2 regions of the Fructobacillus sp. ESL1129 genome follow, and region 2 is predicted to be linked to the other one. Evidence: predicted binding sites of a transcription regulator. Region 2 holds the regulator's gene; the other holds the start of a gene.
What was found. The regulator LexA, encoded in region 2, represses DNA repair genes until DNA is damaged. The targets are predictions, from matches to a motif close to CNAACANNTGTTNG.

Region 1 (4,085 bases), 440 kb from region 2:
TTTAGCCTCCAAAAAATATCTTCTGAAGTTCTCTATGACGTTTATCATAACTATTATCGACCGGATAACATGGTGTTGACGGTTGTTGGTGATTTGAATCAAGACCAACTTTGCCAGTGGATTCAATCGAATCAGCAAGCAGGCGTGTTAACAAAAGCACGAAAAATAAGTGTTGACTTTGCCAATGGTCGACCAGTACAGGTTCGTCAAGATGAAGAAAAGCTTAATGTCAGTTTAGAGAGAATTGCTTGGCTAGGTGGACTTGAAATGCGCCCCAATCGATGTCTTGCTGAACAAGAACTACTGGCCGAATTTGTTTTGGAGCTTGTTTTTGGTGAACAAACGGATTGGTATCAGTCGTGTTATCAAGAGGGCGTTTTGGGGGATGACTTTGATTTTGAAGTTTCGATGATGCCCGGCTACGCCTACGTCATGTTTTTTTCATCGGGTCCCCGTGCCGAGGAGCAAGAAAAAGTCATTCAGACAAGGTTGAATTTGGTTGAGCAAATTCTAAGCGAAGACTCAACGGATTTTTCATTATTGAAACGAAGTTTGATTGGTGAGAAAATTCAGCAACAAGATCAGCTAACCAGCCTTGCCCTAGACGAGGATTTAGCCTTGTACGGTTTGTCACTCTTTGATAAAATGAACCTGTTGAATCAGTTAGAACAAAGGGACTTGGCAGACTATGCCAGGGTCACTTTTAAACGGAGCCAGTTGGCTCAATTTATTGTAAAGAAGCAAGATAATGGTTGAAAGTTTAACAAGTGAAGTAAGGCAAGAATTAAAAGAGGCTCGATTGGCAAAGGGATATACCTTTGAACAATTGGCAGAGCTGACAAAGATTCAGCCTAAGTTTTTAAAAGCAATTGAAGAGGACAATGAGGATGAATTGCCTAGTCCATTCTATACGCGTGCTTTCGCAAAAAAGTTTGCCAAAGCCGTTGGTTTAAATCCTGACGACTTATTTGATGAGGTAGCTTTTGATCCTTACGTTTCGTCAGATTTGTCCTACGCTCACCGTGATGATGATGGTGTTGTTCGCGCGGGAATGGGCACAAGTGAAACGGCTAAGAACCGTTTTCGTGGATGGATTCCAAAGATTTGGATGGCCATCCTCGCTTTGGTTGTGCTGGCTGTTATCTGGTTTGCGATGACGAGGATGAATCAAAGTAATAACAGTTCTTCTGATGATACGGTACATGTTTCATCATCTTCGGTACCACAGTCGTCATCTGTTTCCTCTTCATCGGCTAACTCATTAAAGCTGGAGAATCCCCAGACTGACACAACGAATAAGAAGACTACTTATAACATTGCGAATTCATTAGCTCAGGATCACAAGTTAGTGGCTAAGGGACAAAATGGCGATACCACGTTGAAAGTGACGGACGGCACGGGTAAAGTGCTTTTCAACAAGACAGTGGCAAAGGATGCAGAAGAAACGATTGATCTCCCTGCCAATACGGCAACCGTGACGGTCTTGGTTGGTCAGGTTAGTCATGTTTCGTTAACTTTGAATAATAATCATGTGGATGTACCAAGCTTACCAACTGGTGCAACGACTTGGTCCGTTATGTTGAATTTTAGTAAGTGAGGGTTTAAAAAGTGAATTTACCTAATAAATTAACAGTGTTTCGGATTATTTTAATTCCAGTTTTTGTTCTGCTCCTTTCATGGCCAGGACAAGATGCGACGGTTTTGTTCGGTAATCCAAGCCTGAACTGGGTAATGGCAGCGATTGTCTTTGCTGTCGCTTGCTTAACTGACTTTTTAGATGGACAAATTGCTCGTCGGCGTCATCTCGTGACTAATTTTGGAAAGTTTTTCGATCCACTGGCTGACAAGTTGCTTGTGATGACCGCCTTGATTTACTTAACGGCTTTTGGCGATGTTCCAGCATGGGTTACAACGGTGATTGTGATTCGCGAGCTGGCAGTAACGGGATTACGTACGTTAGTCGTTGAAAACAATGGCACCGTACTTGCAGCAGCTTGGCCAGGCAAAATTAAGACTTTCTCCCAGATGTTTGCTATTTTCTTCCTCTATTTGAAGGATTGGCCGTTCTCGTTGGTCGGTTTACCGTTTGGTGAAGGTCTTCTCTACATTGCCGTTTTCTTTACGATTTATTCCGGCATTGATTATTTTTGGCAAAACCGTTCCGTTTTTGCTGACGGATTATAAGCGCTTTAGGCGCTTTTTTCGTTATAATAATTGAAGGGGAAATGATGCGAACAAATGTTCGAAAAACACTTGCTTTTTCAATCGTAAATCCGTAAACTAGTGGATAGACAATAAGGAGTTTTCAAATGGTTGCAAAGAAGACGAGTGAAAAAAAGAAGGATGGCCGTCAGGCTGCCTTAAATGAAGCGCTCAAAAAAATTGAAAAGAATTTTGGTAAAGGATCAATTATGACCCTTGCTGATAACCAGACCACACAGATTGCGACATCACCATCTGGTTCTGTTAAATTAGACATTGCCTTAGGCGTTGGTGGGTATCCAAAGGGCCGAATTGTGGAAGTTTATGGACCAGAATCATCTGGAAAAACGACCATTGCCTTGCACGCAGTCGCTGAAATTCAAAAGGCTGGCGGAACTGCGGCCTATATTGATGCTGAAAACGCGTTGGATGTTAAGTATGCCGAGGCACTAGGTGTTAAGAAGGACGAATTGCTTTTGTCACAACCAGATACAGGTGAGCAAGGATTGGAAATTGCCGATGCCTTGGTTCAATCTGGTGCTGTTGACATGGTCGTGGTCGATTCTGTTGCCGCCTTGGTTCCACGTGTCGAAATCGAGGGGGAAATGGGAGACGCCCACGTTGGGTTGCAGGCTCGTTTAATGTCCCAAGCGCTTCGAAAGTTAGCGGGAACCTTAAACCGAACGGGAACGATTGCGATTTTTATTAACCAGATTCGTGAAAAAGTTGGAGTGATGTTTGGAAACCCCGAAACAACACCAGGTGGTCGTGCTTTGAAGTTTTATTCAACTGTTCGTTTGGAAGTCCGCCGATCAACGCAGATCAAAGATGGTTCGGATGTGATGGGTAACTTAACGAAGGTTAAGGTTGTCAAGAACAAGGTGGCCCCACCATTTAAGGTTGCTGAGGTTGACATCATGTATGGAAAGGGAATTTCACAGACTGGTGAAATCCTGGATCTTGCAGTCGACCAAGATATTATCGATAAAGCGGGATCATGGTATGCTTATCAAGGTGAGCGCATTGGTCAGGGTCGAGAAAAAGCAAAAGAATATCTTGATGATCCAGAACATGCAGAACTTCGTGAAGACCTCTATCGTCAGGTCCGGAATGCTTATGGCATTGGTGATGAAGTGGCAACTGAAGAAGGACCTGATGAAACTGATCAAGTGACAAAACCTGCTGAAGGTGATGATTTGACTGACGAACCAATTATTTAATAAGATACAGTGACAGATTAAGTTACTTTTAAAAAGCGTTGTTCAACGCTTTTTTTTGTTATAATGTCTTTGTTCCTTACTCGTTGAACGCTTGTTGAAAAAGCAATGTTTTCATTCTTGTACCGGAACATTTTTTCTGTTGTTAATTAATCTTTTGCACACAGTGGGGGAAAAACGCACATGCAAAGATCGCATCGCGGAGGCATTATAGCGTCTCTTGTCGTTCTTGTTATTGCTGGATTGCTCGTCTTTGCTTATCAAACACGAGATAAAAATGGGAATAATGCACCAATTACTGCTGTCGGATCTACAGCCTTGCAACCATTAGTTGAGGCTGCTGGAGAAGATTATCAGAAGAGCCATCCTGGAACATCGGTTACGGTGCAAGGCGGTGGTTCTGGAACAGGCCTTTCACAGATTGCACAGGGAGCCGTTTCACTTGGAAACTCTGATTTGTATGCTCAGGAAAAAAAGGGCATTAATTCAAAGAATCTTGTGGACCACCGGGTTGCCGTTGTTGGGATTATGCCAATTGTTAATCAAGAAGTTGGTGTCGATAATTTGACATTGGAACAACTCACCGCCATTTTCACCGGTAAAATTACAAACTGGAAGGATGTCGGTGGTAATGATCAAAAGATTGTTTTGGTCAACCGTGCCGCA
Region 2 (4,085 bases):
AGACGGCCCACGTTTCATCTTTGCAGCAGTCGCTTTCACAGACGACTGACGTTTACGATAATTCGGGTGATAAAGCCGGTTCACTCTATTCGCAAAAGGGAACCTACGTCAAATATAATCAAATTGCTCCTTCGATGAAAAACGCGGTGCTCTCGATTGAGGATCGTAACTTCTATAAGGAACCTGGTTTTTCAATCAAGGGCTTGGCCCGCGCAGCCTTCTTGCTAGTTAAGAATAAGTTGACGGGTTCCGAAACCATTTCTGGTGGTGGATCGACTTTGACGCAACAATTGGTGAAGAATGCGTACTTGACGCAGGAACAGACGTTTACGCGTAAGTTTAAGGAAATCTTCCTAGCTGTTCAGGTTGAGAAAACTTACTCGAAAAACGACATTTTGACCATGTATCTGAACAACGCGTGGTTTGGTCATGGTGTCTGGGGTGTTGAGGATGCTTCTGAAAAATACTTTGGTGTTCATGCTTCGGAGTTGAATACCGAACAAGCGGCAACGCTGGCGGGAATGCTCACCAATCCTTCTGGCTTTAATCCAATTGATAACCCAGGCCGGTCAAAGGCTCGTCGAAACCTAGTTATCGAAACAATGGTTGAAAATAAGAAGATCACCAAGTCGGAAGCTACTGCTGCAAAGGCAACGAACATCACGCTTTCTGATAATTACACGGGCGATGAATCTTATCGTTACCCTTGGTACTTTGATTCGGTCATTAATGAAGCGATTAATACTTATGGCTTGACCGAAAAAGACATCATGAATAAGGGCTATAAGATTTATACAACGCTGAACCAAAAGGATCAGGAAAACCTACAAAACGATTACGAGAAGGGCTCGCTCTTCGGTAATCAGTCGGAGGCACAGGCCGCTACGGTCGTCTTAAATGCCAAAACAGGTGGTGTTCGTGCAGTCGTTGGTGGTCGGGAAACGACCCACACATACCGTGGCTTTAACCGCGCCAACCAGTCACAGCTCCAACCAGGATCGATTATTAAGCCATTGGTTGTCTACACGCCGGCCTTAGTCAATGGCTATTCCATTAATACCGAGTTACCAAACAAAAAGATGAGTTTCGGTACGAATAACTACTCGCCAAACAACGCCTTGAACGTTGAAACGGGTAATGTGAAGATGTACGAAGCCCTCGAGCATTCGTACAACATTCCTGCGGTTTACTTGCTTGATAAGTTAGGGGTGGATACTGGTTATACTTGGGGTAAGAAGTTTGGTTTGAACTTGGTTTCTTCCGATAAGAATTACGCTCTGGCACTTGGTGGTTTGACAAAGGGTGTTTCACCACAGCAAATGGCTGCTGCCTACACGACTTTTGCAAACGGCGGAAAGATGTCAGAGGCCCATTACATCACTAAGATTGTGGATGCTTCGGGTAAGACAATCGTGGCTAAACCAAAGGCTAAGCAAACACAATTAATTTCCAAGTCGATTGCCGACAAGATGACCAAGATGATGCTTGGTACCTATACCAACGGTACTGGTAAGGGGGCCACACCAACTGGCTATACGATTGCTGGAAAGACCGGAACAACGGAAAACCCTAATTCGACCAATAATTCGAACTCATCAAAGGATTCATGGGCAGTTGCCTATACCAACGATGTGGTCCAAGTTTCATGGGAAGGAATTGAAGGCAATAGTTCAAGTTCACTCCCAATTGGCTTAATGTCAACAATTGGAAACCTGGTCAAAACTTCGATGGGGCAGATTTTACCAAACACCGAAGAAAGCTCCTTTACGGTATCGGACGCTAATAAGACCACGAGTTCAGCCAGTTCATCATCTGATGGTAATTCATGGGCGGATAACGCGAAGAAGAACATTCAGAACGGGGTGGACACAACGGTTGCTGGTGCTAATAAAGTATGGGATACTGTAACAGGATGGTTCAACTAGTAAAAGTAGTTGAAGTTGTTTAGATAAGAAAGGACTGACATAAATGGCAGTAAATATTTACGATAACGCAAACGAGATGGCAAAGGTATTGACGCAAACTGAGCAATACCAATCATGGGAAAAGGCTTTCAAGGATGTTCAAGGCGATGACAAGTCAAAGGAACTCTTCAAGCAATTCCAAACGATTCAAATGACGGTGCAACAAATGATGCAGGCCCAAAAGACACCAACTCCTGAACAGGAGAAGGAATGGGACGCCATTGCGAAGGATGTTCAAGCTGACGAAAAGATCAAGGCCTTGATGGCTGCTGAACAAGTTTTGAACACGTTGCTTGGTGAAATTAACGACATCGTGACAAAGCCTGTTTCAGAAAGCTATGCAGCAGCTCATAAGGCATAAGCAGTAGAAAATGAAAAAGACGACACAGAAGTGTCGTCTTTTTTTGTGTAATGGCAAAAGAAAAAGACCAGCAAAATGCTGATCTTTTAGTAGTTTTTAGTAGATGGCATCGCGATAGAGTGATACCACCTTACCGAGGATGGATACCTGGTCCAAAATAATGGGGGCCATGGTATCGTTTTCCGGTTGCAGGCGGTAGTGGCCAGCTTCGCGGAAGAAACGCTTGACGGTTGCTTCGTTGTCCTCGTTCATCGCCACGACGATATCGCCGTTGTCGGCGGTTTGTTGACGGCGGACAATCACTTTGTCGCCATCAAGAATCCCGATGTTAATCATGGATTCACCGCGAACGTTTAGCATGAAGAGATCACCGTCGTAGGGAATTAAATCTTCGGGAATAGGGAAGAATTCCGTTGCTTCCTGTTCAACTGCCAAAATAGGTTGACCAGCGGTGACCAAACCAAGCACTGGAATCTTACCAGCGTTAGATGAAATCCCAAGCATTTCAAATCCCTTAGCGGTTACTTCGATGGCACGGGCCTTCGTTTTCTCACCCTTCTTTAAGAGATAACCATTTTTAATCAGACGGGAAATGTGACCGTGGATGGTTGAAGAAGACGAAAGGCCAACTGACTCACCAATCTCACGGATGGTCGGCGGAAAGCCGTTTTTTGATTGGTACTCGTGAATGAAGCGGAGTACCTGAATTTGTTTTGAATCCGATTCCATAGTGTTCTTCCCATTTCATTAAATCTGCTATTATTCTAGCGAAAATAAGGCGAAAAAGCAAACGCATGTTCGTAAGATTTTCTTAAGCTTGACCCTCACTCTTAAGTATTTTGAAATGAAGATTAAAAAGTCGAAACGGATGGTGATTGCTTGTGGTATACTTATCATTAGATTTTTAGAGGTAAAGGAGACCACTATGCTTGTACTAGTAGGACTTTTGGCCCTGGTTGTTGGGCTGGTTGGTGGATTCTTCTTGGCGCGCTTCACGATGAAGTCATATTTGGCCAAGAACCCACCAATCTCAGAAGAGATGATGAAGTCAATGATGATGTCGATGGGTCAAAAGCCATCACAGAAGAAGTTGAATCAAATGATGAGCCAGATGAAGGCACAAAGCCAAAAGGCACAAAAGAAGTAATTTTGCTCATCTAAAAAAGTCCCGAAGATGAATTCTTCGGGACTTTTTATTATTGCTTGGCTTTTGGATCGACGTAGACCCAATTTGGGTCGATTTCATCATCGAGCTGGGCAAAGGCTGCTTCAATCTTTTCGTTGTATTCCGCAATCACGTCGTCAGTTAATTTCACTTTCGGATCGATAACGATGGGTTCACCGAAGTTCATTGTGACGCGCTTACGCAAGAAAAGGTGGGAAAACTTGACAGGTCCCTGGTAAACGGCGGGTACGATTGGCTTTTTAGACAGTTTGGCAATCAAGATGGAACCAGACTTGAGTTTCTGTGAGTGCCTTGAACCGGAGGGAAACATGATGAGGGAACGGTCACCCGTCTTTAATTCACTGACGGGTTTGCGAATCACATCGGGACCGACGTTCTTACGGTCGACCGGGAAGGCACCCAACGAAACGATTAGCTTGCGCAGGAAAAAGTTCTTGAACAATTCCTTCTTAGCCATAAAGATAAAACGTTTGGGGTAGGCCGCCATGGCATACCAAACGGGATCCCACCAGGTACGATGGGGCGCCACGAGGATGTAATTGTCTTCTTTCGGCAAGCGATTTTTGTTCAAATA

Region 1: a site for LexA is predicted at 2,232-2,245, ahead of recA (recombinase RecA). Genes of this name have one in related genera too.

Annotation. Positions count from the first base shown of each region.
Region 1 is NZ_CP196668.1:9,540-13,624, forward strand. Features, by position in the region: gene yfmH (EF-P 5-aminopentanol modification-associated protein YfmH) at 1-756, shown strand, start outside; gene ACSYSL_RS00070 (helix-turn-helix domain-containing protein) at 749-1,597, shown strand; gene pgsA (CDP-diacylglycerol--glycerol-3-phosphate 3-phosphatidyltransferase) at 1,609-2,184, shown strand; gene recA (recombinase RecA) at 2,310-3,422, shown strand; gene ACSYSL_RS00085 (phosphate ABC transporter substrate-binding protein PstS family protein) at 3,603-4,085, shown strand, end outside.
Region 2 is NZ_CP196668.1:454,244-458,328, reverse strand. Features, by position in the region: gene ACSYSL_RS02245 (PBP1A family penicillin-binding protein) at 1-1,925, shown strand, start outside; gene ACSYSL_RS02240 (YlbF family regulator) at 1,969-2,325, shown strand; gene lexA (transcriptional repressor LexA) at 2,422-3,054, opposite strand; gene ACSYSL_RS02230 (YneF family protein) at 3,251-3,472, shown strand; gene ACSYSL_RS02225 (lysophospholipid acyltransferase family protein) at 3,522-4,085, opposite strand, start outside.